3 regions of the Pseudomonas sp. B392_1p genome follow, and region 1 is predicted to be linked to each of the others. Evidence: predicted binding sites of a transcription regulator. Region 1 holds the regulator's gene; each other region holds the start of a gene.
What was found. The regulator LexA, encoded in region 1, represses DNA repair genes until DNA is damaged. The targets are predictions, from matches to a motif close to CTGTNTNNNNANACAG.
Positions count from the first base shown of each region.

Region 2: a site for LexA is predicted at 1,326-1,341, ahead of recN (DNA repair protein RecN). Genes of this name have one in related genera too.
Region 3: a site for LexA is predicted at 3,870-3,885, ahead of imuA (translesion DNA synthesis-associated protein ImuA). Genes of this name have one in related genera too.

Region 1 covers NZ_JBQPXM010000006.1:100,872-110,792, forward strand. Annotated here, with positions in the region: gene mfd (transcription-repair coupling factor) at 1-1,356, shown strand, start outside; gene ACTV8E_RS10620 (CsiV family protein) at 1,369-1,893, shown strand; gene nagZ (beta-N-acetylhexosaminidase) at 1,960-2,958, opposite strand; gene ACTV8E_RS10630 (L,D-transpeptidase) at 2,984-3,511, opposite strand; gene ACTV8E_RS10635 (TetR/AcrR family transcriptional regulator) at 3,559-4,266, opposite strand; gene lexA (transcriptional repressor LexA) at 4,470-5,081, shown strand; gene sulA (SOS-induced cell division inhibitor SulA) at 5,099-5,563, shown strand; gene ACTV8E_RS10650 (hypothetical protein) at 5,589-5,816, opposite strand; gene ACTV8E_RS10655 (DUF6586 family protein) at 6,000-6,512, opposite strand; gene topA (type I DNA topoisomerase) at 6,594-9,200, opposite strand; gene ACTV8E_RS10665 (DUF1653 domain-containing protein) at 9,306-9,548, opposite strand; gene fadA (acetyl-CoA C-acyltransferase FadA) at 9,641-9,921, opposite strand, start outside.
Region 2 covers NZ_JBQPXM010000010.1:39,549-49,469, forward strand. Annotated here, with positions in the region: gene recN (DNA repair protein RecN) at 1-1,303, opposite strand, end outside; gene grpE (nucleotide exchange factor GrpE) at 1,507-2,073, shown strand; gene dnaK (molecular chaperone DnaK) at 2,172-4,097, shown strand; gene dnaJ (molecular chaperone DnaJ) at 4,220-5,344, shown strand; gene dapB (4-hydroxy-tetrahydrodipicolinate reductase) at 5,425-6,228, shown strand; gene carA (glutamine-hydrolyzing carbamoyl-phosphate synthase small subunit) at 6,430-7,566, shown strand; gene leuE (leucine efflux protein LeuE) at 7,579-8,232, shown strand; gene carB (carbamoyl-phosphate synthase large subunit) at 8,248-9,921, shown strand, end outside.
Region 3 covers NZ_JBQPXM010000010.1:20,307-30,227, reverse strand. Annotated here, with positions in the region: gene ACTV8E_RS14545 (FAD-binding and (Fe-S)-binding domain-containing protein) at 1-2,126, shown strand, start outside; gene ACTV8E_RS14540 (hypothetical protein) at 2,266-2,526, shown strand; gene ACTV8E_RS14535 (hypothetical protein) at 2,596-2,928, shown strand; gene ACTV8E_RS14530 (hypothetical protein) at 2,988-3,236, shown strand; RNA gene ssrA (transfer-messenger RNA) at 3,342-3,735, shown strand; gene imuA (translesion DNA synthesis-associated protein ImuA) at 3,902-4,528, shown strand; gene ACTV8E_RS14515 (Y-family DNA polymerase) at 4,536-5,942, shown strand; gene ACTV8E_RS14510 (error-prone DNA polymerase) at 5,939-9,007, shown strand; gene ACTV8E_RS14505 (response regulator) at 9,085-9,921, opposite strand, start outside.

The sequences.
Region 1 (9,921 bases):
CAACAGCTGGCCGACGGCAAACTGGACATCGTCATCGGCACTCACAAGCTGCTGCAGGATGATGTCAAATTCAACAACCTCGGCCTGGTCATCATCGACGAGGAACACCGCTTCGGCGTGCGCCAGAAGGAAAAGCTCAAGGCGCTGCGCAGCGAGGTGGACGTGTTGACGCTGACCGCTACGCCCATTCCGCGCACCCTGAACATGGCCGTAGCCGGTATGCGCGACCTGTCGATCATCGCCACCCCGCCGGCACGCCGGCTGTCGGTGCGCACCTTCGTCATGGAACGCCACTCGGCGGTAATCAAGGAAGCCCTGCTGCGTGAATTGCTGCGCGGCGGCCAGGTCTACTACCTGCACAATGATGTGAAAACCATCGAGAAATGTGCCGCCGAGCTGGCCGAACTAGTGCCCGAGGCACGCATCGGCATTGGTCACGGGCAGTTGCGCGAACGCGAACTCGAACAGGTGATGAGCGACTTCTACCACAAGCGCTTCAACGTGCTGGTGGCCTCGACCATCATCGAAACCGGCATCGACGTGCCCAGCGCCAACACCATTCTGATTGAGCGCGCCGACAAATTCGGCCTGGCCCAGCTGCACCAGCTGCGCGGTCGCGTCGGACGCAGTCACCACCAGGCCTACGCCTACCTGCTGACGCCGACACGCAAGTCCATGACCGATGATGCGCAGAAGCGCCTGGAAGCCATTGCCAATGCCCAGGACCTGGGCGCCGGCTTCGTGCTGGCCACTCATGACCTGGAAATACGCGGCGCCGGCGAACTGCTCGGCGAAGGCCAGAGCGGGCAGATCCAGGCTGTCGGCTTCACGCTGTACATGGAAATGCTCGAGCGTGCGGTCAAGGCGATTCAGAAAGGCGAGCAACCAAACCTGGATCAACCCCTGGCCAGCGGCGCGGAAATCAACCTTCGCGTGCCGGCGCTGATTCCCGAGGACTACCTGCCCGACGTCCATGCGCGGCTTATCCTCTACAAGCGCATCGCCTCGGCCGAGGATGAGGACGCCCTGAAGGAACTGCAGGTGGAAATGATTGATCGCTTCGGCCTGCTCCCCGAACCCACCAAGCACCTGGTACGCCTGACGCTGCTCAAACTGCAAGCCGAGCAGTTGGGTATCGTCAAGATTGACGTGGGGCCACAGGGCGGACGCATCGAATTCGCGGCCACGACGTGCGTCGATCCACTGACGCTAATCAAGCTGATCCAAAGCCAACCGAAACGCTACAAGTTTGAAGGCGCTACGCTGTTCAAATTCCAAGTGCCAATGGAACGCCCGGAAGACCGCTTCAACACCTTGGAGGCGCTGCTGGAGCGCCTCGCCCCCCAACCTGCTTGAAGGACTCGCACCATGCGCCTGCTTCGCCACTTCGCCCTGCTGCTGGCCCTACTCTCGCCGCTGGCCGGCGCCGAAACCGCCCGCTTCCAGATCGAGACGATCCTGTTCCGCCAAGGCGAGCCGATTATTGCCGGACAGACGGCGCCGGATGACTGGGCCAATGGCGCTCCGACCAAGGCCAGCGACAGCTTCAGCGCGAAACACCTCAATGACGAAGCCAGCAAACTGACCCCCGCCAACGGCTATCAGGTGCTACTGCACCAGGCCTGGCAGCAGACACTGAGTGAAACGCCCGTGAAAGTCGCTTTAAGCGAAGGTGCCGAGCAGTTCGGCCATTTCCCGGTACAAGGCACCTTGCGCCTCAAGTTTGACCGCTTGATCGACATGCAGGCTGACCTCTGGGTCAACCGCCTGGAAGACGGTCATCCCCTGGAAAGCGAGCATCTCCAGCAAAAACGTCGCCTGAAACCTGGCGAGCTAACCTTTATCGACAACACCAGCCTGGGGCTGCTCATCCGGGTCACACCACTGCAGTAATGCGGAGTTCCGGCGGGTTGCCCGGGATGATCTCGCGGCTGCACAAAACATGCAGTGGGTTGAACGTCAGGAAATCAAATCAGCAGCCCGCAGAGCCGTCACGGCGGCCAGCCAGCGCGGATGCTGGCGATACTCGGTGGTGGCAAATCCCCGCCCGCGCATGGGTGCCAGATTCGTCGGGGCCTGCACCTTGAGTCGCTGCAGCGCGCTCAATGCCAGCTCGGCGGCGGCGCGATCGTTGCACACCAATCCCATATCGCAGCCGGCCAACAAGGCTGCCTCGATTCGCGCCGCAGCGTCGCCCGCCACATGGGCACCGGCCATAGACAGATCGTCGCTGAAAATCACGCCGTTGAACCCCAGCTCGCCGCGCAGGATGTCCTGCAACCAGCGACGGGAGAAGCCTGCCGGGCGCTCATCAACCTGCGGGTAAATGACATGCGCCGGCATGATCGCTGCCAGTTGCCCTGCCAGCCTCGTGAACGGCTGCAGATCCTGAGCACGGATCTGCTCAAGACTGCGCTCGTCAACTGGGATGGCCACATGTGAGTCCGCTTCCGCCCAGCCATGTCCCGGAAAATGCTTGCCGGTGGCAGCCATGCCGGCAGCGTTCATGCCACGGATAAAGGCGCCTGCCAGCTGGGTGGCTCGCTTGGGATCAGCATTGAAAGAACGGCTGCCGATGACCCCACTGCGCCCGCAATCCAGATCCAGCACCGGTGCAAAGCTCAGATCCAGGCCGACCGCCAGCACTTCCGTAGCCATCAGCCAACCGCACTGCTCGGCGAGTAATTCTGCTTCGGCGCACCCGGCAATATCGCCCATCGCCGGCAACCGCACGAAATCGCGGCGCAGACGCTGAACACGCCCGCCTTCCTGATCCACAGCCAACAACAGATCAGGACGCACGGCGCGAATCGAGGCACTCAGCTCACGCACCTGACGCGGAGACTCGATATTGCGGGCAAACAGGATCAGCCCGCCGACTTGGGGTTGACGCAGCAATTGCCGGTCCTCGGTTGTCAGCCAGGTGCCGGCGATATCCAGCATCAGGGAACCCTGCAGGGCAACACTCATGGGCGATCCTTTTTTATTCAGTCAGTGCAGCCGTCGCCCAGTCAGGACAAGGCGCTTCATCAATACGCACCGGACAATGCAGCGGCACCCGGCCGAACAGTTCCAGCAAATCGGTATTACGCAGGCGCACGCAGCCATGGGATAACGGCACGCCCATGGGTTCGCAGTCCGGCGTGCCGTGCAGATAGATATAGCGGCGAAAGGTATCGACCTCACCCAACCGGTTGCGGCCCGGCTCACGGCCGCTGAGCCAGAGGATCCGTGAGAGAATCCAATCCCGACCGGGAGACGCCGCGTGCAACGCTGGCGTCCAGACTTCACCCGTCCAGCGCCTGCCGCGCAACACGGCCCCCAACGGTAGATCTGCGCCGATTTTCGCTCGCACCTGATGCAGGCCACGGGGTGTGCAACCCGAGCCGTAACGCTCGCCTGGGCCATTGACCGCAGTCGATACGCGCAGGCGCAAACACAGCGCCCCTTCGGCAAAGCCGTAAAGGGTCTGGTCAGCCAGTGAAATATGTAGGAAGTCGAGGGCGCGCATGGGCGGCTAGCTTAGCCGATCAGGCCTGCCACGCCCATCGCTGGAGTTCAGACCTTGACCGCTAATGAACCGGTTTTTAGGCGAGGGCGCAGATGCGCCGTCAGCAAGGCGGGGTCGGTGATTCCGGTCTCCGCACGCATGCCTGCCGCAAGGAATGGCACCATCATCCGCATGACCTGTTCAATCGAGGTATGCACCCCATAGTCATTCTCGACCATGGCGCGCAGGGCCTTGATACCCGACATGCTGAACGCTGTCGCGCCGAGCATGAAGTGGATGCGCCAGAAAAGCTCCACCGGCGGAATTTTCGGCGCCGCCTCATTGACCAGCAGCATGTAGCGGCGAAATACCTTGCCATAGACCTCTTCGAGGTATTTACGCAGGTGCCCCTGGCTCTGACTGAAGGCCAGGCCAAGCAGGCGCATGAAAATCGACAGATCGTTGCCGCTGCGCGGCTTCACCGAGAGGGCCTGATCGAGCAGCATTTCCAGCAGCTCTTCGAGGGTCGCCTTGTGCTCGGGCTTCGCTTGGCGGCGATCCAGCTCGCGCTCCAGGCTGGCACTAAAAGGGCCGAGGAAACGCGAAAAGACGGCTTGAATAAGCGCTTTCTTTGAGCCGAAATGGTAATTTACGGCAGCAAGGTTAACGCCAGCCTTGCTGGTAATCAGACGCAGTGATGTTTCAGCGAAACCTTTCTCCGCGAACAATTGTTCTGCCGCATCGAGAATACGCTCGACCGTTTCAGATTGGGCCATGGCTCACTTACACCTGACAAACACTTGTTTGAAACATACGTTTTCGTCTACGGCACGTCAAGCTACAGCCTCCAGACGGCCATTCTTTCACCATCACGAATCACGCTTCTTTGCGCTCTTCGTATGAGCCAAAGGATTGATTGCCCCTTCTTCAAACTACTGTATATAATCCCAGTCACTGGATAAATAGACAGAGTCTGGACATGCTGAAATTGACGCCCCGCCAAGCCGAGATCCTGGCCATCATCAAGCACAGCCTGGAACAGTATGGCTATCCTCCTACGCGTGCAGAAATCGCCCAGAAACTCGGTTTCAAATCTCCCAACGCTGCCGAAGAGCACCTGAAAGCCCTCGCACGTAAAGGTGCTATCGAGATGACTCCAGGCGCCTCACGCGGCATTCGCATCCCGGAATCTGACGCCATTGCCAGCGAAGATGACGGCCTTCCGGTCATCGGCCGCGTCGCTGCCGGTGCGCCGATTCTTGCTCAGCAGCACATCGAAGACTCCTGCAAACTTGACCCCGGCATGTTCAAGCCGCGGGCCGACTATCTGTTACGCGTCCATGGCATGAGCATGAAAGACGTCGGCATTTTCGATGGCGACCTACTTGCAGTGCACATCACCCGTGAGGCACGCAACGGGCAGATCGTCGTCGCCCGCCTGGACGATGAAGTCACCGTCAAACGCTTCAAACGCGAAGGCAGCAAGGTTTGGCTGCTGGCTGAAAATCCCGACTTCGCACCCATTGAAGTCGACTTGAAGCATCAACAACTGACTATCGAAGGGCTGAGCGTCGGCGTAATACGCCGCTAACTTGGCAAGGAGCTTCCATGCAGTACTCGCATTCGCCAGAACGCCTCCAACCCGGCCTGTTCGATGCCGTACTGATGGCATCGCCAGGTCGAACCCTGCTCGACACTGCGCCCGTTGATACGACGGAGACCTTCAGCGAGTTAGCGCTACGCGGCTCGCATCAGCATTGCCGATACTTGCTGGGCTCCATTTTTCGCGAGCTCAGCCTGGCTGCAGACGCCCGTTGGCTGACACTCATTGCGCCGCCAGCATTGATCAGCCCGGCCTGGCTGCGCGATGCTCAACTTAATCGCGAACGCATCATGCTGCTGCAACCACGGGGCGAACAAAGCGCTCTGAACCTTGCCTGCGAAGCCTTGCGCCTGGGGCGAAGCCACACCGTGATCAGTTGGCTACAGCCCCTTGCGCCTTCCGCGTGCCGATTACTCGCCTGCGCTGCTCACCAAGGCGGCGCGCAAAGTCTGAATATTCGCTTGGATTGAAAGAAGGAACGCCAAGCCACCTAAGTCAATGCAGAACGCGTTCCGCATCCTGAAAGTCACCTTCGGCCATACGTCCGGCCATCTGCAAGCCGACACTCAACATGGCCTTGGCCACCTCGACGTGCTGCTCATTCAAAAAGGCGCGGGCATCAGAGGAGAATTCCAGCGTCACCAGTGCCTCCTCGTCATCCGCACGACGCAGAACAATGCGCCCATCGGACAGTTCAACGATTTCCAGGAAGGCAGTCGACATAATTTCTCGGATTCCTACACAAGGCCGCGCATTGTAGCAGCGACGCAATTCAATGCCCTAGAGTCCGTTGGCCTTTTGTCGCCTCTGATTGTGCTTCGGACTAGCAAAGGAGCATTTCCACGCCAGGAAGCAGGCCCGCAGACACCCTGACGCCGCGCCTGAAGCACCTGCAGGCGAGACGGATCAGTTTTCGCTCAAGCCCTCCCTGAAGCGCAGAACCAGCGTTTTGAGTTCACTGCGCCACATATCCAGGAGCTCCGGGGTCAGTGTCGCCTCCTCTTCGCCCAGATTGACCGCAGTGATCAGCGACGATGAAGTTACCGGTTCGACCTGGCCCGTCTCGCGTGGTGGCTGCAGCAGCAGACCGTGGGCACGTAGCAATTGGCCAAGCCAGGAATTCTGGCGGCCCGCCAGCTCGGCCAACTCACTCAACTCCGGATTGGGCTTGTCAGTCAGCCGCGCAGCATCCAGAAACGCCTCGATCTGCCCAGCTTCGGGCATGCGGTAATAACCGGCAATTTCGTGACAGAGCGCCAGTACGGCGCCATGCAAATGAAACAGCGCGGCTTCTCGCTCGGCTTGGTCCCGTCCTGAGGCATTCACCGCGCTCAACAGGTTCGCGGCGCGCCAGCTCTCTAGCGCCAGCGCCGCAAAATAAAGCTTTTGATTGGTTCGGGTATAACGCTCACGGGCCATGCTTTTGACTCCCACAGGGACTGGTACAACCAAAAAAGGGGCAACCTCGTTGGCCGCCCCCTTCGTCATTTCATCACGCAATCAGCGCTTGTCTTCGACCTTCCACTTGCCGTCGGCGTAGAACGCCTTCCAGCCCGTCGGCTTACCGTCGATCTCGGACTGCACATACTGCTCCTTGGTCTTGCGACTGAAGCGGATCACTGCCGGATTACCGTCTGGGTCCTTCTGCGGCGCGCTCAGCAGGTAGTGGAATTTCGGATCCAGCTCGGTCTTGTGCGGAATCAACTCGAACACGCGCGGCGCACGGGTTTCACGATTCTTGGGGAACTGGCTGGCGGCCAGGAACAATCCCGAGGCGCCATCACGCAGCACATACGTATCGTTGACCTTTTCGCACTTGAGCTCCGGCATCGGGATCGGATCGCTCTTGGGCGGCGCCGCCTCGCCGCTTTTCAGCAGCTTGCGCGTGTTCTTGCAGTCGCTGTTGGTGCAGCCAAAAAATTTGCCGAAACGCCCGGTCTTGAGCTGCATCTCGCTGCCGCACTTGTCGCATTCCAGGCTTGGGCCTTCATAGCCCTTGATGCGGAACTGGCCCTCTTCGATCTCATAGCCAGAGCAATCTGGATTATTACCGCAGATGTGCAGCTTGTGCTTCTCATCCAGCAGATAGGCATCCATCGCCGTGCCGCACTTGGCGCAGCGATGCTTGCCGAGCAGCACGCGTGATTCCGACTCGCCTTCGTCGTCCGCCGCGATTTCATCGCCCGGAACCAGGTTGAGGGTTGATTTGCAGCGCTCCTTGGGCGGCAGACTGTAACCGGAGCAGCCCAGGAACACGCCCGTGGAAGCCGTGCGGATCATCATCGGCCGGCCGCACTCCTTACAGGGAATATCAGTCAGGGTCGGCTGATTGGCGCGCATGCCGCCTTCGCTGGCTTCGGCCACGTCGAGATTCTTGCGGAACTTGCCATAAAAGGTGTTCAGCAGGTCCTTCCAGTCGCGCTGGCCCTGGGCGACGTCATCAAGGCGCTCTTCCATACCGGCGGTGAAGCCGTAATCCATCAGGTCCGAGAAGCTTTCTGCGAGGCGGTCGGTGACGATATCGCCCATTTTTTCAGCGTAGAAGCGACGATTCTGCACCGTCACATAGCCACGATCCTGAATGGTCGAGATGATCGCTGCATAGGTGGACGGTCGCCCGATGCCGCGCTTCTCCAACTCCTTGACCAGGCTGGCTTCGGAGAAGCGTGCCGGCGGCTTGGTGAAATGCTGGCTGGGGTCGAGCTGGATCAGCGCCAGAGCTTCGCCTTGCGCCATGTCCGGCAGCACTGCGTCTTCGCCCGGTTTGCTCTGTTGCGGCAACGCACGGGTGTAGCCGTCGAATTTGAGAATGCGGCCCTTGGCGCGCAGCTCGAAATCACCTGCAGCAACGCTGACGGTGGTTGACAGGTACTTAGCCGGCGGCATCTGGCACGCCACGAACTGGCGCCAGATCAATTCATACAGCCGCTCGGCGTCACGCTCCAGGCCAGACAACTGGGTCGGGCGCAGATTGACATCCGAGGGGCGAATGGCTTCGTGCGCTTCCTGGGCGCCTTCCTTGCTGGAATAGACGTTGGCTTTTTCCGGCAGGTACTGATCACCGTACTCGCTGCTGATAAAGCTGCGCACCATCTCGACGGCATCCTGCGAGAGATTGGTCGAGTCGGTTCGCATATAGGTGATGTAACCCGCCTCGTAGAGACGCTGGGCCATCATCATGGTTTTCTTCACCCCGAAGCCCAGGCGAGTGCTTGCTGCCTGCTGCAGGGTCGAGGTAATGAACGGCGCCGACGGCTTACTTGATGTCGGCTTGTCCTCGCGTTTGACGACGCTGTAGCTGGAAGCCTTGAGCTTTTCCAGCGCGGCCATGGCATGGGTTTCGTTGAGCGGCTTGAAGGCGTCGCCCTTTTCGCGCACCACTTCAAAGCGCACCTGATCTTTTTTGGCGGTGCCCAGATCGGCATGCACCTCCCAATATTCTTCCGGGACGAAGGCGCGAATCTCTCGCTCGCGTTCAACCACCAGTTTTACCGCCACCGACTGCACGCGCCCGGCGGACAGGCCACGGGCGATCTTTGACCAGAGCAGTGGCGAGACCATGTAACCCACCACGCGGTCGAGGAAGCGGCGTGCTTGCTGGGCATTGACGCGATTGATGTCCAGCTCGCCGGGCTGGGAGAAGGCTTCCTGGATAGCCTTTTTGGTGATCTCGTTGAACACCACGCGCTTGTAGCGACTGTCGTCGCCACCGATGGACTCGCGCAAATGCCAGGCAATCGCCTCCCCCTCTCTATCCAAGTCGGTTGCGAGATAGATGGTGTCGGCATCCTTGGCCAGGCGGCGCAACTCCTCGACAACCTTTTCCTTGCCCGGCAGGATTTCATAGCGGGCCTTCCAACCCTGCTCGGGATCAATTCCCATGCGCGCGAACAGCTGGCGCTTGGCTTTTTCCTTGGGTGACAGCGCAGGCGCCTCACCGGCCGCAGCCTTGCCGCGCTTGGCCGGCTCCTTGTTAGCCGTTGAACCGCTGGTAGGCAGGTCACGGATATGGCCGATGCTCGACTTCACCACGTACTGGTTGCCCAGGTACTTGTTGATGGTCTTGGCCTTGGCCGGTGATTCCACGATGACCAGCGATTTACCCATGGATCGGAAAGTTCCTGAATTCAATAAAGAGGAGGGCGGGCCACTTATGCGGCACCGCTATATATAGTGGTGATCAATACGAGGTCAAGGGACTGACGTCAATCTTCAATCCGGGCGCTGGCCGATCTGCGGCTCTTCCGCTTGGATCAAGGCAAAACGTGGCAAACGCTCGCCGTTGACTTCAACCGTCTCACAAAACATGCTCATCGGCCTGACCCACAGGCCGTATTCACCGTACAGCGCTTGGTAGATCACCATCCATTCTTCGCTTTCGGAATGCTGAGCAACACCGAAAACGCGATACTCGTGACCTTTGTAATGGCGATAAAGGCCGGCTGTTAACTTCATCGGCAAACCTTCGTAACCCTGTAGGGAATTATTTTTGCTGTAAACGAAAACCGGGGCACAAGGCCCCGGTTTCGTCATCCGCCGCGAGCGCTTTAAACGCGTTCGAAGACGGTGGTGATGCCCTGGCCGAGACCAATGCACATGGTCGACACGCCCAGGGTACCGCCGTTCTGCTTCATTACGTTAAGCAGAGTACCGGAGATACGCGCACCAGAGCAACCGAAGGGGTGGCCCAGAGCAATGGCGCCGCCATTCAGGTTGACCTTCTGCTCTATCTTGTCAAGAAGCTTCAGGTCTTTGAGGACCGGCAGCGCTTGGGCCGCGAAAGCTTCGTTGAGCTCGACGTGATCGATGTCATCCATGGTCAGACCGG
Region 2 (9,921 bases), on a different contig from region 1:
CGCCTGACGCCACTTTGCCCAGTGGGCGCAGAGGTTGGCCGGGGTTGGCGCTGACTTGAAACTCAACCAGCTCCAATCCTTGAGGCTGCGGAATGTCCTGCTTGCCGGCGTGCAGTTCGATGCTGAAGCGCCCGCCGGGCATGCCCAGGCGCTGCATTTCCTGTTCTACGGCCGCGCTCAGGCGCTGGGCGGCGTCGCTGCGCAAGGCGCTTAGTTCGGTGGCTTTGTCCTGATAGTGACGGGTGTAAGCGGTGAGTTCTTCGTCCAGGCGTTCAAGTGCCTGGTCATCGGCGTTCAGACCCTCCAGCTCATCAAGCAGGCGTTGCTGCAATTCACCCAGCTCGCTCGGTTGCACGCGGTGTTTGCGGGCCAGGGTATAGATGGTGTCGAGGCGTTCTTCGAGAAATTGCTGGCGCTCGGGATCGGCATCGAAATGATCGAGGAAACGGTTCAACTCGCCGACGGCTTCTTCGACCTGAATCTGCGCGCTGGCCAGCAGGTTCACGGCTTCGCTCAGTGCGCCGGGCTGGCTGCTGAAGCCAGTCAGGCGACTGAGGCTGGAAGTCAAGGCCGAGAGGACGTTGCCGGCATCGTTCTCGCTGCACAGCTCGATCACCAGACGGCAGGCGCTCAGCAGCTGTTCGGCATTGCTGAGATTCTTGTGTTCCTGCTCCAGTTGTTCCAGTTCCTGTTCGCCCAGGGCCAGGTTTTCCAATTCTTCCAGCTGGTAACTGAGCAACTGGTGGCGCGCGCGCTGCTCTTCGCTGGTGCTGGAGATGCGCTCCAATTCCTGGCGAGTCTGCCGCCAGCGAACTGCGGCAAGTTGCACCTGGCGGGCCAGTTCGCTGGCGCCGGCATAGGCATCTAGCAAGCGGTGATGGGTGTCGATCTTCAGCAGCGACTGATGCTCATGCTGGCTGTGGATATCAATAAGCAATTCGCCCAGGGCTTTGAGATCGCCCTGCGGACAGGGGGTGCCATTTATATAGGAGCGTGAGCGTCCTTCGGCGGTGATCACCCGGCGCAGGATACATGGGCCGTCTTGTTCAAGGTCGCGCTCGCGCAGCCAGGCCTGGGCTTCAGGAATTCGGGTGACATCAAAGCTGGCCAGGATATCGGCCTTGTCTGCACCGGGGCGTACCACGCTGCTGTCGGCGCGATCGCCCAGAGCCAGACCGAGGGCGTCGAGCATGATCGACTTGCCGGCCCCCGTCTCGCCGGTGATGACGCTCATCCCGCCGCTCAGTTCGAGGTCCAGGTGTTCGACAATGGCGTAATTATGGATGGACAGGTGCGCCAGCATGATGAGCTCCCAGAATTCTTGGCTGTGTATTTATACAGTGGTCGGCGGGGGCGCTTCAAGCGTCCTTCTTCCTGGTTTGAAGAAAAAAATTACGATGTTGGGGGTGTGTGTGCGTGCGGGGGTTGAAGAAGCAGGCGGCGCCCCCATATTGGCCGGCATTCGACGCTGGCAATGTCCGGCATTCCCTTTCATAGGAGACTCCCATGGCTGATGAACAAAACCTGGAAAACCAGAATGCGGAAGCAGCCCCGGCTGCTGAGGCAAATGGCGAGGCGCTGGACGCTCGTATCCAAGAGTTGGAAGAGCAACTGGCCGGCGCACAGGATCAAGTGTTGCGCACCGCAGCCGAATTGCAGAATGTGCGTCGCCGCGCAGAGCAAGATGTGGAAAAGGCACACAAGTTCGCGTTGGAAAAGTTTTCCGCGGACCTGCTGGTCGTCGTCGACAGCCTGGAGCGCGGGCTGGAAATGACCAACCCGAATGATGAGGCCAGCAAGGCGGTACGCGAAGGCCTGGAGCTGACGCATAAACTGCTGCTCGACACGCTCAAGCGCCATCAACTGGAGCAAGTGGACCCCCACGGCGAGCCTTTCGACCCTGAGCATCATCAGGCCATGGCCATGGAAGAGAGCGCAACGCTCGAGCCAGGCAGCGTGGTCAAGGTGTTCCAGAAGGGTTATCTGCTCAATGGCCGGCTGTTGCGCCCGGCCATGGTGGTGGTCAGCAAGGCCGCGGCCAACACGCCGCCGTCGATCAACGAGCAGGCTTGAAATCCATCAGCCAGCCCCCATCTGTGTGAACAAGCGTAATTGAGCTGGAGCGGCCCGGAATAGGGACGCGGTAAAAACCAAATTTCGGGAGAAATGAAATGGGTAAAATCATCGGCATCGACCTGGGGACAACCAACTCCTGCGTCTCTATTCTGGAAAACGGTAACGTCAAGGTTATCGAGAACGCCGAGGGTGGTCGCACCACTCCGTCGATCATCGCCTACACCAATGATGGCGAAACCCTGGTTGGCCAGTCGGCCAAGCGCCAGGCGGTCACCAACCCGCACAACACCCTGTACGCGGTGAAGCGTCTGATCGGCCGTCGTTTCGATGAGGACGTCGTGCAGAAAGACATCAGCATGGTGCCTTACAAGATCGTCAAGGCTGACAATGGCGATGCCTGGGTCGAGGTGAAGGGCGACAAGATGGCCCCGCCGCAGATCAGCGCCGAAGTGCTGAAGAAGATGAAGAAGACCGCCGAAGACTACCTCGGCGAGCCGGTTACCGAAGCGGTCATCACTGTGCCGGCCTACTTCAACGACAGCCAGCGTCAGGCCACCAAGGATGCCGGTCGCATTGCTGGCCTGGACGTCAAGCGCATCATCAACGAGCCCACCGCGGCTGCGCTGGCGTATGGCATGGACAAGGCCAAGGGCGACCACACCGTAATCGTCTATGACCTGGGTGGCGGTACTTTCGACGTGTCGGTCATCGAGATCGCTGAAGTCGACGGTGAGCACCAGTTCGAAGTGTTGGCCACCAACGGCGACACCTTCCTGGGCGGTGAAGACTTTGACATTCGTCTGATCGACTACCTCGTCGACGAGTTCAACAAAGAAACCGGCATGAACCTCAAGGGCGACCCGCTGGCCATGCAGCGCCTGAAGGAAGCTGCCGAGAAGGCCAAGATCGAGCTGTCCTCCGCGCAGCAGACCGACGTCAACCTGCCGTACATCACCGCCGATGCGTCGGGTCCGAAGCACCTGAACGTAAAGATTTCCCGCGCCAAGCTGGAAGCCCTGGTCGAAGACCTGGTGCAGCGCACCATTGAGCCGTGCCGCATTGCTCTGAAGGATGCCGGTATCGACGTCGGCAAGATCGATGACGTGATCCTGGTCGGCGGTCAGACTCGCATGCCGCTGGTGCAGCAGAAAGTTGCCGAGTTCTTCGGCAAGGAAGCGCGCAAGGACGTCAACCCGGATGAAGCCGTGGCCATGGGTGCTGCCATCCAGGGCGCCGTGCTGGCCGGCGATGTCAAGGACGTGCTGCTGCTCGACGTGTCGCCGCTGACCCTGGGTATCGAAACCCTGGGTGGCGTGATGACTCCGCTGATCGAGAAGAACACCACCATCCCGACCAAGAAATCTCAGGTGTTCTCCACCGCCGACGACAACCAGGGCGCCGTGACCATCCACGTGCTGCAGGGCGAGCGCAAGCAAGCCGCGCAGAACAAGTCGCTGGGCAAGTTCGACCTGGCCGATATTCCGCCGGCACCGCGCGGCGTGCCGCAGATCGAAGTGACCTTCGACATCGACGCCAACGGTATCCTCAACGTGTCCGCCAAGGACAAGGCCACCGGCAAGCAGCAGTCCATCGTGATCAAGGCCAACTCCGGCCTCTCCGATGAAGAAATCGAACAAATGGTGCGTGATGCCGAAGCCAACGCCGAGGAAGACCGCAAGTTCGAAGAGCTGGCCGGCGCGCGCAACCAGGGCGATCAGTTGGTGCATGCCACCCGCAAGATGATTGTCGAAGCGGGCGACAAGGCCACCGACGAAGACAAGGCTGCCATCGAAAAAGCCATTGGCGAACTTGAAGTCGCGGTGAAGGGCGACGACAAGACGGTGATCGAGGCGAAGATGACCGCGTTGTCGGAAGTCACCGCCCCGCTGGCGCAGAAGATGTATGCCGAACAGCCCCAGGCCGGCGAAGCCCAGCCGGGCGCTGGCAACGAGAGCAGTGCCAAATCGGCTGGCGACGACGTGGTCGACGCCGAGTTCGAAGAGGTCAAGGAAAACAAGTAAACGTCACGTTTGCTTCCGCCTCACCACGCACGGCCCTTGGGGTCGTGCGTCCTTGACACGCCACGCGGGAGCCTGCTCCCGCGTTGACGTGTCTGGAGGGGCGTCAGAGGAATCCGAGAGAAATGGCAAAACGAGACTATTACGAAATACTGGGCGTGGAGCGCAGTGCCAGTGAGGCCGAGCTGAAAAAGGCTTACCGACGTCTGGCGATGAAGTACCACCCCGACCGCAATCCGGACGACCATGACGCGGAAGAGAAATTCAAAGAAGCCAATGAGGCTTATGAAGTTCTTTCCGATGCCAGTAAGCGCGGCGCTTATGATCAATACGGCCACGCGGGTGTCGATCCGCAGATGGGCGGTGGGGCCGGCTTCGGTGGTAACGCAAGCTTCTCCGACATCTTCGGCGACGTGTTCAGTGACTTCTTCGGCGGTCAGCGTGGCGGCCAGCGCGGCGGTCCGATGCGTGGCAGCGATCTGCGCTACACGCTGGAGCTGGATCTGGAAGAAGCGGTGCGCGGCACGACAGTGACCATCCGTGTGCCGACCCTGGTCGGTTGCAAAACCTGCGACGGCTCCGGGGCAAAGAAGGGCACCAGCCCGGTCACCTGCACGACCTGCGGCGGTATCGGTCAGGTGCGCATGCAGCAGGGCTTTTTCTCGGTGCAGCAGACCTGCCCGCGCTGCCATGGCAGTGGCAAGATGATCACCGATCCCTGCGGCACCTGCCATGGCCAGGGGCGCACGGAAGAGCACAAGACCCTGTCGGTCAAAGTGCCAGCGGGCGTCGATTCCGGAGATCGCATTCGCCTGTCGGGCGAAGGTGAGGCCGGCACGCTGGGCGGCCCGCCCGGTGACCTGTATGTGGTGGTCAACGTACGTGAGCACGCAATCTTCGAGCGCGATGGCAAGCATCTGTACTGTGAAGTGCCGATCAGCTTCGCTGATGCCGCGCTGGGCGGTGAGCTGGAAGTGCCGACCCTGGATGGCCGCGTCAAGCTGAAGATCCCTGAGGCGACCCAGACCGGCAAGATGTTCCGCTTGCGCGGCAAGGGCGTGGCGCCAGTGCGCGGTGGCGGTGCAGGCGATCTGATGTGCCGGGTGGTGGTGGAAACCCCGGTGAATCTCGGCAAGCGTCAGCGCGAACTGCTGGAAGAGTTCCGCAGCAGCCTGCAGAACGACAGCTCGCATTCGCCCAAGGCCAGCGGCTGGTTCGAAGGCATGAAGCGCTTTTTCGGCGATCTATAACTCAAAGCTGCAAGCTGCAAGCTGCAAGCCTCAATCAGGCGGCGCTTGCAGCTTGAGGCTTGCAGCTCGGAGCTGACTTTATGCAACGTATAGCAGTCATGGGCGCCGCCGGGCGCATGGGCAAAACCCTGATCGAAGCGGTGCGCCAGGTCGAGGGTGCTCAGCTAAGCACCGCCATCGATCGCCCAGACAGCAGTCTGGTGGGCGCGGATGCCGGCGAGCTGGTGGGGTTGGGCAAAATCGGCGTGCAACTGTCGGGTGATCTGGCCAGCGTGCTGGACAACTTTGACGTGTTGATCGATTTCACTCACCCGACCGTGACGTTGAAGAATCTCGAGCTCTGCCGTCAGGCCGGCAAGGCCATGGTAATTGGCACTACAGGATTCAGTCCTGAAGAAAAAGAGCTGCTGGCCGAAGCAGGCAAGGAAATTCCGATCGTCTTTGCGGCCAACTTCAGCGTCGGCGTCAATCTGTGCCTGAAGTTGCTGGACACCGCCGCGCGCGTGCTCGGTGACGATGTGGATATCGAAATCATCGAGGCCCACCATCGTCACAAGGTCGATGCACCGTCGGGTACCGCGCTGCGCATGGGCGAAGTCGTCGCCAATGCCCTGGGGCGCGATCTGCAGAAGGTTGCGGTGTATGGGCGCGGAGGTCAGACCGGTGCCCGAGAGCGCGAAACCATCGGTTTCGCCACCGTCCGCGCTGGCGATGTGGTCGGTGACCACACCGTGCTGTTCGCTGCTGATGGCGAGCGCGTGGAAATCACCCATAAGGCATCCAGTCGCATGACCTTTGCCAAGGGAGCGGTGCGCGCCGCGTTGTGGTTGAAGGATCGGCCAGCGTCGCTGTATGACATGCAGGATGTGCTCGGGCTCCAGTAATGGATGCAGGCGGTGCGACTGGAGGCGAAAATCCATGCGCATTAACGGTGGACCCAAATCGGTCATTTCTGTACACTTTCGCATTTAGTGTGTCCACTAAAGTTACGCAGAATGACCCAATAAAAAAGCGGGATGACCTTCACACGTCATCCCGCTTTTTTACAGTCTGCGTTTGCGCCAGCCAGATCTACGGGAGGTCTCTTGAGTACGCCAGCCATACTTGCACTTGCTGATGGCAGCATTTTTCGCGGTGAATCCATCGGTGCCGATGGGCAAACCATCGGCGAGGTCGTGTTCAACACCGCCATGACCGGCTATCAGGAAATCCTCACCGATCCCTCCTACGCACAGCAAATCGTCACCCTGACTTATCCCCATATCGGCAACACCGGCACCACGCCGGAAGACGCCGAGTCCGATCGTGTCTGGGCTGCCGGCCTGGTCATTCGCGACCTGCCGTTGCTGGCCAGTAACTGGCGCTGCAAGCAGCCGCTGGATGAGTACCTCAAAGAACACGGCACGGTGGCCATTGCTGGTATTGATACTCGTCGATTGACCCGTATCCTGCGTGAAAAAGGCGCTCAGAATGGCTGTATCCTGGCCGGTACCGACGCCACCGAGGAAAAAGCCCTTGAGCTGGCGCGCAGCTTTCCCGGCCTCAAAGGCATGGACTTGGCCAAGGTAGTCAGTACCCAGGAGCGCTACGAGTGGCGCTCGGGCATGTGGACACTGGAAACTGACAGCCATCCGGAGATCCCCGCAGCCGAGTTGCCCTACCATGTCGTGGCGTACGATTACGGCGTCAAGCGCAACATCCTACGCATGCTGGTCGCGAGGGGTTGCCGGGTGACCGTGCTGCCAGCCCAGGCGCCGGCCAGCGAGGCCCTGGCGCTGAATCCCGATGGCATCTTCCTGTCCAATGGTCCTGGCGATCCCGAGCCATGCGACTACGCCATCCAGGCGATCAAGGACGTTCTCGAGACAGACATCCCGGTGTTCGGTATCTGCCTGGGTCATCAATTGCTGGCCCTGGCGTCCGGCGCCAAGACAGTGAAAATGGGCTGTGGCCATCACGGTGCCAACCACCCGGTGCAGGACCTCAAAACTGGCGTGGTGATGATCACCAGCCAAAACCACGGTTTTGCTGCGGATGCTGACAACCTGCCGTCGTGCTTGCGCGCCACGCACAAGTCGCTGTTCGATGGCACCCTGCAGGGTATTGAGCGCACCGACAAGGTTGCCTTTGGCTTCCAGGGTCACCCTGAAGCCAGCCCGGGCCCCAACGATGTGGCTCCGCTGTTCGACCGCTTCATCGCCGCCATGGCGGCGCGCAAGTAAGGTCGCGCGACGATGCTGGCGAGCCTGGGGGTAATTGACCTGTGGACCTATGTCCTCGGGACGGTACTGGTGATTCTGTTGCCAGGCCCCAATTCACTGTTCGTGCTCGCCAGCGCTGCTCGTCGAGGGGTGGCAGCCGGCTACAGTGCCGCTGCTGCGGTGTTCATCGGTGACAGCCTGCTGATGCTCGCTGCTGCACTGGGCGTGGTCTCGCTGCTCAAGGCCGAGCCGCTGTTATTCGTTGCCCTGAAGTACCTGGGAGCGGCCTACCTGTTCTACATCGGCTTCAACATGCTGCGCGGCGCCTGGCGCCAGTGGCATCAGCCGCAGCAGAAAGCAGCTGGAACATCCGCGCATGAGTTGGCTGAGCCGTTCCGGCGCGCTCTGTTGCTCAGCCTGTCGAACCCCAAGGCGATCCTGTTTTTCGTGTCCTTTTTTATCCAGTTCGTCGACCCGGCATACGCCAATCCGGGTTTGTCATTCCTGGTGCTGGGCACGATTCTGCAGGTAATCAGCCTGACCTACTTGAGCGTTCTGATTTTCACCGGTGCACGCCTGGCGCAGTGGTTTCGCCAGCGGCAGCGGTTGGTCGCCGGTGCCAGTAGTGGCATCGGCGCCTTGTTCGTCGGCTTTGGCGTGAAGCTGGCCACCGCAACCTTGTCCTGATTACTCGAGAGTCCCATGCCAAAACGTACAGACATTAAAAGTATCCTGATTCTCGGCGCCGGCCCCATCGTCATCGGCCAGGCGTGCGAATTCGACTACTCCGGCGCCCAGGCCTGCAAGGCCCTGCGCGAGGAAGGTTTTCGCGTCATTCTGGTGAATTCCAACCCGGCCACCATCATGACCGACCCGGCCATGGCCGACGCCACCTACATCGAGCCGATCAAATGGCAGACCGTGGCCAAGATCATCGAGAAAGAGCGTCCCGATGCGCTGCTGCCGACCATGGGTGGCCAGACCGCGCTGAACTGTGCATTGGACCTGGAAAAGCACGGCGTGCTGGAAAAATTTGGCGTCGAGATGATCGGAGCCAATGCCGACACCATCGATAAGGCCGAAGACCGATCGCGCTTCGACAAGGCCATGAAAGACATCGGCCTGGCCTGTCCGGTCTCAGGCATTGCGCGCAGCATGGAAGAAGCCTTCAAGGTGCTCGAGAAGGTCGGTTTCCCGTGCATCATTCGCCCCTCGTTCACCATGGGCGGCACCGGTGGCGGCATTGCCTACAACCGGGAAGAGTTTGAAGAAATCTGCACCCGGGGTCTGGACCTGTCGCCAACCAACGAGTTGCTGATCGACGAATCGCTGATCGGTTGGAAAGAGTACGAGATGGAGGTTGTCCGCGATAAGAACGACAACTGCATCATCGTCTGCTCCATCGAAAACTTCGACCCGATGGGCGTGCATACCGGCGACTCGATTACTGTCGCCCCGGCCCAGACGCTCACCGACAAGGAATACCAGATCCTGCGCAACGCCTCCCTGGCGGTACTGCGCGAGATTGGCGTGGAAACCGGCGGCTCCAACGTGCAATTCGGCATCTGCCCGGACACCGGCCGGATGGTGGTCATCGAGATGAACCCGCGCGTGTCGCGTTCTTCGGCGCTGGCCTCCAAGGCCACCGGCTTCCCGATCGCTAAGATTGCCGCCAAGCTGGCGGTCGGCTATACCCTGGACGAGCTGTCCAACGACATCACTGGCGGCCGCACCCCGGCCTCCTTTGAGCCGGCCATCGATTATGTCGTGACCAAGATTCCGCGCTTCGCCTTCGAGAAATTCCCCAAGGCTGACGCTCGCCTGACCACACAGATGAAGTCGGTGGGCGAGGTCATGGCCATTGGCCGGACCTTCCAGGAGTCCATGCAGAAAGCGTTGCGCGGACTGGAAGTGGGTGTGAGCGGTTTCGATCCCATGCTCGACTTGAACGACCCGGAAGCCGAGAGCATTCTCAAGCGTGAGCTGACCGTGCCCAGCGCCGACCGCGTGTGGTACGTCGCCGATGCCTTCCGTGCAGGCAAGACGATTGCCGACGTGTTCGAGCTGACCCGCATCGACGAGTGGTTCCTGGTACAGATCGAAGACCTGGTCAAGGAGGAGGAAAAGGTCAAGACCCTGAACCTCTCCAGCATCGATCGAGATTTGATGTACAAGCTGAAGCGCAAGGGCTTCTCCGATGCGCGCCTGGCCAAGCTGCTCGGCGTCAGTGAGAAGAGCCTGCGCAACCATCGCCACAAGCTCAAGGTGCTGCCGGTCTACAAGCGCGTGGACACCTGCGCCGCCGAGTTCGCCACCGATACCGCCTACATGTACTCGACCTATGAGGAAGAGTGCGAGGCGAATGCTTCTGACCGC
Region 3 (9,921 bases), on a different contig from region 1:
TCAACGCCTTGGTGGATTTCGACCAGCCGCTGGATATCCTCACCCACCTGATGGTCGGCTCCGAAGGCACCCTGGCATTCGTCAGCGCGGTCACCTACGACACCGTGCCCGAGCACCCGCACAAGGCCACCGCGTTGATCGTCTTCCCCGACGTAGAAACCTGCTGCCGCGCGGTACCGGTGCTCAAGCAGCAGCCGGTGTCGGCCGTGGAACTGCTGGATCGGCGCAGCATGCGCTCGGTGCAGAACATGCCCGGCCTGCCGGAGTGGGTCAAAGACCTGTCCGCCACGGCCTGCGCGCTGCTGATCGAGTCCCGCGCCGCCACCCAGACGCTGCTGCACGAGCAACTGGCGAGCATCAACGCCTCGATTGTTGATTTTCCGGTGGAGAAGAAGGTCGACTTCAGCGAAGACCCGCTGGTCTATAACCAGCTCTGGCGCATCCGCAAGGACACCTTCCCGGCCGTCGGCGCGGTGCGCAAGATCGGCACCACGGCGATCATCGAAGACGTCACCTTCCCGGTGGAAAAACTCGCCGACGGCGTCAACCGCCTGATCCAGCTGTTCGAAAAGCACCATTACGACGAAGGCATCCTCTTTGGCCACGCCTTGGAGGGCAACCTGCACTTCGTCTTCACTCAGGGCTTCGACGATCCGGCCCAAGTGGCGCGTTATGAAGCCTTCATGCACGACGTCACCCAGCTGGTGGCCGTGGAATACGGCGGTGCCCTCAAGGCCGAACACGGCACTGGGCGCAACATGGCGCCGTTCGTCGAGCTGGAATGGGGCAGCGACGCCTATCAACTCATGTGGCGGATCAAGCACCTGCTCGACCCCAACGGCATCCTCAACCCGGACGTGATTCTTTCCGAAGATCCGCGCATCCACCTGAAGAACCTCAAGCCGCTACCGGCCGCCGACGAGATCGTCGATAAATGTATCGAATGCGGTTTCTGCGAACCGGTGTGCCCGTCCAACGGACTGACCCTGACGCCACGCCAGCGCATCGTCATCTGGCGCGATATCCAGGCCAAGAAACGCGCCGGCATCGATACCACTGATCTTGAGCGCGCCTACGAATACCAGGGCCTTGATACCTGTGCGGCGACCGGCCTGTGCGCCCAGCGCTGCCCGGTAGGCATCAACACCGGTGATTTGGTGCGCAAACTGCGCGGCGTCGACGCCCACCGCCAGGGCACCGCCACTTGGCTGGCCGAGCACTTCGCCACGGCGATGAAAGGCGCACGCTTCACCCTGGCAGCGGCCAATGGCGCCCGCAAGCTGCTCGGCGCGCCGCTATTGGCAAAAACCTCGGCCAGCCTGCGCAAACTTTCCGGCGAGCGCCTGCCACAATGGACGCCGGCCTTGCCCCAAGCGGTCAAACCCATCGCCTACACCCCGGCCAGCGAGGATGCACGGCCACGGGTGGTGTACCTGGCCGCCTGCGTGTCTCGCGCCATGGGCCCGGCGTTCAGTGACAGCGAACAAACGCCACTGATCGACAAGACCCGCGCACTACTGGAAAAGGCCGGCTACCAGGTCGTCTTCCCCGAGGAATTGGACAACCTGTGCTGCGGCCAGCCGTTCGCCTCCAAGGGCTACGCCGAACAGGGCGAGCGCAAGAAGCAGGAGTTGCTCGCTGCCCTGGCCAAGGCCAGCCGTGGCGGCCTCGACCCGATCTACTGCGACACCAGTCCCTGCACCCTACGCCTGGTACAGGACCTGGGAGATAGCCGCCTGGATATCTACGACCCGGTAAAATTCATCCGTGAGCATCTGCTCAATCGCCTGGACATCACCCCACAGGACACGCCGGTGGCGGTGCACGTCACCTGCAGCACCCAGCACCTGGGCGAAGCGCAAACGCTGATCGACATTGCCCGGCGCTGCGCCACGGACGTGGTGATTCCAGAGGGCATCCACTGCTGCGGCTTCGCCGGCGACAAGGGTTTCAGCCAGCCGGAGCTCAACGCCCATGCACTGCGTTCGCTCAAGGATGCGGTGCGGGTCTGCACGGAAGGCATCAGCACCAGTCGTACCTGCGAGATCGGTCTGTCCAGCCACAGCGGCATCGACTACCACGCACTGGTCTATCTGGTGGACCGCGTCAGTCACGCCAGGGCCTGAAGGTTCGCACAATATAGAGCCCCGCATCGACGGGGCTTTTTTATGCTTTATCCACAAATCTGAACCCTTGGCCAACCGGAGCGTCAACGTTATGAGTCCACGAACTCACTATTGCCCTGACGCAAACCGAGGACACACCATGAAAAGCCCAGCCCTGCTTATTGCTGCTGCACTGTTCTTTGCCCCGGCCGCTTTTGCCGACGATGACCAATGCTCGGCCAGCATCGACCAGCTGGATGAAGCCATGGACCAACGTGAACTGACCGACACCCTGGAAGACCAGGTCGATGAGCTCAAAGACCAGGCCGAACAATACAAGGATGACGACAACACGGCCGAATGCATCAGCACCGTCGACCAAGCCATGCAACTGCTCAACAGTGCTCCGATGAAAAACTGACACGGCGCTGGGCCGGCATAGTGGACGTGCCGCGGTGGCCAGCACCGCTTACCCGAGATGGAGTCCACCATGAAACGCATAGCGTGCTTACTCATCGCCGCTTGGCTCACTGCTCCGGCATTTGCCGCCGACGATCGCTGCTCCGCCAACCTCCAGCAAATCAATGACGATAAAGCCACCAAGATTACGGTCGGCGATCCCATGACTACCCAAATCGAGATGCTGGAACAACAAGCCCAGGAAGCGCAAAGCGCAGGTGATACCGAAGGTTGTATCGCCTCGAGCGAACGCGCCCTGCAAATGCTGGACAGCGCCAACCGTCAAGGTTCCGGTGAGGGCAGCGGCTCCGGAGGTGCGAATGGCGGCACGGGCGGTGGTGCGGGTGGCGGCGCTGGGCAGTAAGCCCGCGCGCCCACACCGCAGACTATTCCCACCCAGCCGCTCTTTGCGTGAGGTGATTTATGCGCCGTTTAATGCTTACCCTTGCAGCCGTGTTGATCAGCTCTTCGGCATGGGCCATGCACTGTCCTCAAGACATGGCCCGTATCGATGCCCAGCTCAGCAGCGATCCACCCAGCGATCCCGCCGTCCTCGCACAGGTGCAGAAGTTGCGCGCCGAAGGCGAAACGCTGCACAACGAAGGCAAACACGAGGAGTCCATTCAAGTGCTGGAACAGGCCCAAAGCCTGCTCGACGAGCATAAAAACTGACCAGCGGCCTTGAAAAAGATCTTCGTGCCCTTATCTTGATGACAAGCGTTCGACGCAGTGACGCCTTTGGCGTACACTGCGCCAACGTTGTCACCACAACGTTTTGGGGCCGATTAGGATTCGACGCCGGTTGCGAAACTCTAGGTGCATGCCGAGTTGGTAACAGAACTCGTAAATCCACTGTTGCAACTTCTTATAGTTGCCAATGACGAAACCTACGGGGATTACGCTCTCGCTGCGTAAGCAGCCTTAGCCCTTCCCCCCTGGTCGCTTCGGCGCCAGCAATCATCAGGGGATGCCTGTAAACCCAAAATGATTGTCATATAGAACAGGATCGCCGCGTAGTACGTTGTGGACGAAACGGCTAAATATTACACAACTCGCCCAAAACACCCTGCCAATCGGGCGGTCGCGGGTTAACTCAGTAGATCTGGCTAAGCATGTAGTACCGACAGCGGAGTACTGGCGGACGGGGGTTCAAATCCCCCCGGCTCCACCAAACAAACAAAAGACGTCTTCGGACGTCTTTTTTTGTGCCCGGATTCCGGGGTTGGTGGGCGGTGCTGGCGATCCCCCAACAACTGGTCCGGCATTTATCGCCACTGCTTGACCGATTCTTGGTCAAACGAAATACTGTACCTATATACAGTATACGAGTACTTAGCATGTCCTCCGTGGTCGCCCTTGATCGCCTGCTCGATACGCGTCGTGTCTGGCGTGGCCAGGCCGTCGTTTCGCACTCCGCCCGCCAGCCCACCGGGCACACTGAGCTAGACGCCGCCCTGCCTGGTGGTGGCTGGCCGGACGCCGCGCTGAGCGAAATTCTCGTCGTTGCCACCGGCCTGGGCGAGCTGCGTCTGCTGTGGCCGACCCTGGCACGCCTCACCGCTGCCGGCGAGCGTGTGGTGCTGGTCGATCCGCCCCATGTTCCCTACCCGCACGCCTGGCTGGCGGCGGGCGTCGATCTGCGTCAGCTGAGCATCGTCCAGGCCCGTGGCCGCGACGCCCTCTGGGCCGCCGAGCAGTGCCTGCGCTCGGGCTGCTGCGGCGCTGTGTTGTGCTGGCCAAAACAGGCCGATGACCGCGCCCTGCGTCGCTTGCAGATTGCTGCGGAGACCGGCCAGACCCCGGCTTTTGCTTATCGCTCGCTGGACGAAGCGGCCAATCCCTCGCCCGCCGCCCTGCGCCTGGCAGTGGACCCCAAGCAGGTGCGTATCCTCAAGTGTCGCGGCGGTCTGATCCCGGCCCGGCCGATTGCTACAGCGGCCTTCGCTGCCCCCGGTGGGCGCTGAGACCGTTATGCGCTGGGCCTGTATTCTGCTCCCGCAACTGGCCATGGATGGCGAATTGCGCCAACGTGCAAACCCAGACGAACCGTTGGTCTTGCTGGCCGGCCCGGCGCAGCGGCGCAGGCTGCAGGCGGTCAATCCGGCAGCGCGCGCCCTTGGTCTGAAGCCGGGCCAATCCCTCACGTCCGCCCAGGCACTCAGCCAGAATTTCGCAACCGCCCCATACGACCTGGCGGCGATTGAGCGTTGCCAACAGTTTCTGGCTGCCTGGGGGTACCGTTACAGCGCCCAGGTCAGTCTGCATTATCCGCGCTGCCTGCTGCTCGAAGTGCAATCCAGCCTGGGCCTGTTCGGCCCCTGGCCGCGCTTCGAAGCGCGCCTGCGCAAAGAGTTGACCACTCTGGGCTTCCGCCACCGCATTACCCTCGCGCCTAATCCCGCTGCCGCGCGAGCGCTGGCCAATGTTCATGATGGCCTGGCAGTGGACGACGGAAATGCACTGCATCAGGCTCTAGGCCAGTTGCCGGTGGATCGTATCGGGCTCTCCCGCGAGGTTGCCACCGCACTCTCCCGTATGGGCGTGCGCAACCTCGCGCAGATTCTCACCCTGCCTCGCGACGGCCTGGCCAAACGCTTTTCTGCCGAGGTGCTGATTCAGCTGGACAGGCTGCTCGGACAGCGCCCGCTGGCGCTGGAGTTCTACCGGCCGCCGGATGTGTTCCAGGGGCGCATCGAGCTGAACTTTGAAGTCGAGTCGCACCAGGCACTGCTCTTCCCGCTGCGCCGGCTGACCGCCGATCTCGCCGCCTACCTGGCGGGGCGCGACAGCGGCGTGCAGCGTTTCATCCTGCACCTCGAACACCGCAACCGCCCTGACAGTCAGGTGCCGGTCGGCCTGCTGAGCGCCGAGCGTGAGGCAGCCATGCTCTTCGAGCTGACCCGTGGTCGCCTTGAACAGCAGCAACTGCCGGCACCGGTTCTGGCAGTACGGCTGGTGGCCCATGATTTGCCACCGTTCGTGCCGGAACACCGCGTGATGTTCGAGGAACGTCCACAGCAATCGCTGCCCTGGGAACAGCTGCGCGAACGGCTGCGTGCGCGCCTTGGCGACGACGCCGTGCAAGGGCTTGGCGCTCGCGCCGACCATCGTCCCGAACGGGCCTGGAGCAGCCGGTGGGCAGACGTGACGCTGCCGCCCTGCGGCCCCCGCCCCGGCTGGCTGTTGACCGAGCCGCAGCCACTGCGCGAAGGCTCCGTGAAGCTATTGAGTGGCCCGGAGCGCATCGAATCCGGCTGGTGGGACGGCGGCGATGTGCGCCGCGACTATTACCTGATCGAAACCCGCGCTGGCCAGCGTGGCTGGGCCTTCAGGACGGTGGGCGACGGGTCACTGATGCTCCACGGGTGGTTCGCATGAGCGACTACGCCGAGCTGCATTGCCTGTCGAATTTCAGCTTCCAGCGCGGCGCATCCAGCGCGTCTGAACTGTTCGAGCGTGCCGCCCGTCTCGGCTACAGCGCCCTGGCAATCACCGACGAGTGCTCGCTGGCCGGCATCGTGCGCGCTTGGCAGGCGGCCAAAGAGCATAATCTGCCCCTGATCGTCGGCAGCGAAATGCGCATCGAGGACGGCCCGAAGCTAGTGCTGCTGGTCGAGAACCTGGTCGGCTATCAGACGCTGTGCCGGCTGATCACCCAGGCCCGACGCCGCGCCGAAAAAGGCCGTTATCGTCTGCTGCGCGAGGATTTCGACGCACCATTGGACGGGTTGCTGGCCATCTGGCTACCGGACAATGACGCTGGGCAGGCCATCTGGCTGCGGGGCTGCTTCCCGCAGCGACTTTGGCTGGGGGTGGAACTGCACCGCGGTGCGGACGATGCAGCGCGTCTGCAGCACATGCTGGAAATAGCCACTTCCCGCGACCTGCCGGCCGTCGCTTGCGGCGATGTGCACATGCACGCCCGCGGGCGCCGAGCCCTGCAGGACTGCATGACTGCCATCCGCCATCACCTGCCGGTCAGCGAGGCCGGCGCCCACCTGCACCCCAACGGCGAACGTCATTTGCGCCGCCGCGAGGAGCTGGCCGAGCTCTACCCGCCCGAGTTGCTCGCCGAAACCCTGCGCATTGCCGAACGCTGCACTTTCGAGCTGGGCCAGTTGCGCTATCAGTACCCGCAAGAGCTCGTCCCCGCCGAACACACTGCGACCAGTTGGCTGCGTGAATTGGTCAATCAGGGAGCGCGCGCGCGCTGGCCGGATGGGGTGCCGGACAAGGCACAGGCGCTGATCGATCATGAGTTGGCGCTGATCGCCGAACTGAAGTACGAAAGCTACTTTCTGACCGTCCATGACATTGTCCGCTGGGCTCGCGCACAGGGCATTCTCTGCCAGGGGCGCGGCTCGGCAGCCAATTCAACGGTGTGTTTTGCACTGAGCATCACCGAGCTGGACCCGTCGCGCAGCCGGCTGCTGTTTGAGCGTTTCCTGTCCCATGAGCGCAACGAGCCACCGGATATCGACGTCGATTTCGAGCACGAGCGCCGCGAGGAAGTCATCCAGTACATCTTCCACCGCTACGGCCGGGAGCGCGCAGCGCTCACCGCCGTGGTGAGCACCTACCATGGCGCCGGTGCGGTACGTGATGTGGCCAAGGCGCTTGGCCTGCCACCCGATCAAATCAATGCCCTGGCCGACTGTTGCGGGCGCTGGAGCGATCAACCGCCGGCTACCGAACGCCTGATGGAGGCCGGCTTCGATCCGAAAAACCCGCTGTTACATCGGGTGCTGACGCTTACCGGCGAGTTGATCGGCTTTCCTCGCCATTTGTCCCAGCACCCGGGGGGCTTTGTCATTTCCGAGCAACCGCTGGCCACCCTGGTGCCGGTAGAGAACGCCACCATGGCCGAGCGGACGGTGATCCAGTGGGACAAGGACGATCTGGATCTGGTCGGTCTGCTCAAGGTCGACGTGCTTGCCCTTGGCATGCTCAGCGCACTGCGCCGCTGCTTCAACCTGATCAAGCGGTATCGCGGCACGCGCTGGACCCTGGCCACCCTGCCCCAGGAGGACCCGGCCACCTACCGCATGATCAGCCGCGCCGACACCATCGGCGTATTCCAGATCGAGTCGCGTGCGCAGATGGCCATGCTGCCGCGCATGCGCCCGCAGACTTTCTACGATCTGGTGATCCAGGTGGCCATCGTGCGTCCCGGGCCGATCCAGGGCGACATGGTCCATCCCTACCTGCGCCGGCGCAACGGCGAGGAGGCGGTGCTCTACGCCTCGGAGGAACTGGTCCCGGTATTCGAGCGCACCTTGGGCGTACCGTTGTTCCAGGAACAGGTCATGGAGCTGGCCATGGTTGCCGCTGATTACACCCCGGGCGAAGCCGACGAGCTGCGCCGCAGCATGGCCGCCTGGAAACGCCATGGCGGCCTGGAAAAACACCGTGAGCGGCTGACCGAGCGCATGCTCGCCAAACAGTACCCACCCGAATTCATCGCGCGCATCTTCGAGCAGATCAAGGGCTTTGGCAGCTACGGTTTTCCCGAATCCCACGCGGCCAGCTTTGCGCTGCTCAGCTACGCCAGCAGTTGGCTGAAATGCCACGAGCCAGCCGCCTTCGCCTGCGCGCTGGTGAACAGCTGGCCGATGGGCTTCTACAGCCCCGATCAGGTGCTGCAGGACGCCCGTCGCCATGGCATCGACGTGCGCCCCGTTGATGTGTGTTGCAGCGACTGGGATTGCAGCCTGGAGGATGCCGGCGGCCCGCAACCGGCAATCCGCCTGGGGCTACGCATGATTCGCAGCTTTCGCCAGGCCGATGCGCAGCGCATTGAGGCGGCTCGTCAGGCGGGTCCCTTCATGTCGGTCGAAGACCTGAGCCTGCGCGCCGGCCTTGACGCTGTCGCCCGCGAACGCCTGGCCGATGCCGGCGCCTTGCGCGACCTGGCCGGCCACCGTTATCGGGCGCGCTGGGCCGTGGCGGGAGTAACCCCTCAACTACCGCTGTTTGCCGGTCTTTCGGCCGACGAGGAGACATCAGTAAGCCTGCCACTGCCCACGGTGAGCGAGGACATGTTCACCGACTACGCAACCTTGGGCACTACCCTGGGCCCACACCCGCTGACGCTGCTGCGTGGCCAGCTCAAGGCCATGCGCTGTCGGAGCTCGCAGGAGTTACTCGTGGCCGAACCTGGCCCGCCAATCAGCGTTGCCGGCCTGGTCATCGGCCGTCAACGTCCCCAGACCGCCAGCGGCGTGGTCTTCGTGACCCTGGAAGATGAATTCGGACTGGTGAATGTGATCGTCTGGCACGACCTGGCAGAGCGCCAGAGACGACCACTGGTGCAAGCACAGCTACTGCGCGTCGATGGTCATCTGGAAGCGGCGGATGGCATACGCCATGTCATCGCCGGCCGACTGACCGACCTTTCCCCGCTTCTGACCGGCCTGGAGGTGCGCAGTCGAGATTTTCGGTGACGGCCGGTGATGTGATTGACAACGCGACTCCTTGCCCGGGGTCGGCGCACGGCGGGTTATTTCATCCGCCTTTGCCCTCAAGAGGCCAGCCCAGCCTTGATCGCCTTCAACAATCGGTCGAATTCAGCAACGAAACGCTCATACATCCCGCCCCAGGCACGCCCTTCCCGCAGGCACAGCTCCAGATCCACGCTGAGTTCCTGCAAGCGCTCAGCGCCTAGAGTGGCGGCCATTGACTTGAATCGATGCAGCGATTCCTGCGCGTCCGCGAATTGCTGTTGAGTCAGGTTGGCGTAGAGCTTGTCCGCCACATCCGCGTGATCATCGACAAAGCGGTGCAGCAGGCTGCGGTACAGCTCATGATTGTTGAGCAGACGTCCCAGTGCGGCATGCTGCTCGAGGCCTGGAATGGCGGGTAATCCCCCCTCGGCCGGGATGGGAATGCGCAGAGCGAGGGCCTGTTGTGATCGGCGGCCCAGCCAGCGCTCGAGCACGGACTCGAGGTGTTGCGGGTCGATGGGTTTGGCCAGGTAGTCGCTCATGCCTGCTTGCAAGCAGCGTTCGCGGTCGCCGCTGAGGTTGTTGGCGGTCATGGCGATGACAGGGAGATCAGGATGGCCGGGGCGCAACCTGCGTATGGTTTCCAGCCCATCCATGACAGGCATTTGGATGTCCAACAGGACCAGATCGATGCTCGGGTCGCTCGCCAGTTGCCGCAAGGCCTCGGCGCCGTTTACCACCGAGGTGACTCGCAGCTCCAGTGCCGCCAACAGTTCACCAGCGACCTCGCGATTCAGCGGGTCATCCTCGACTAGCAGAACGTGCCGGCCCCGCACGGATGGCATAGTGAGCACATCGCCATAGTCCTCTTCCGGCACTGGCGTACCAGGTGCAATTTCTAGGGTGAGCAGAAA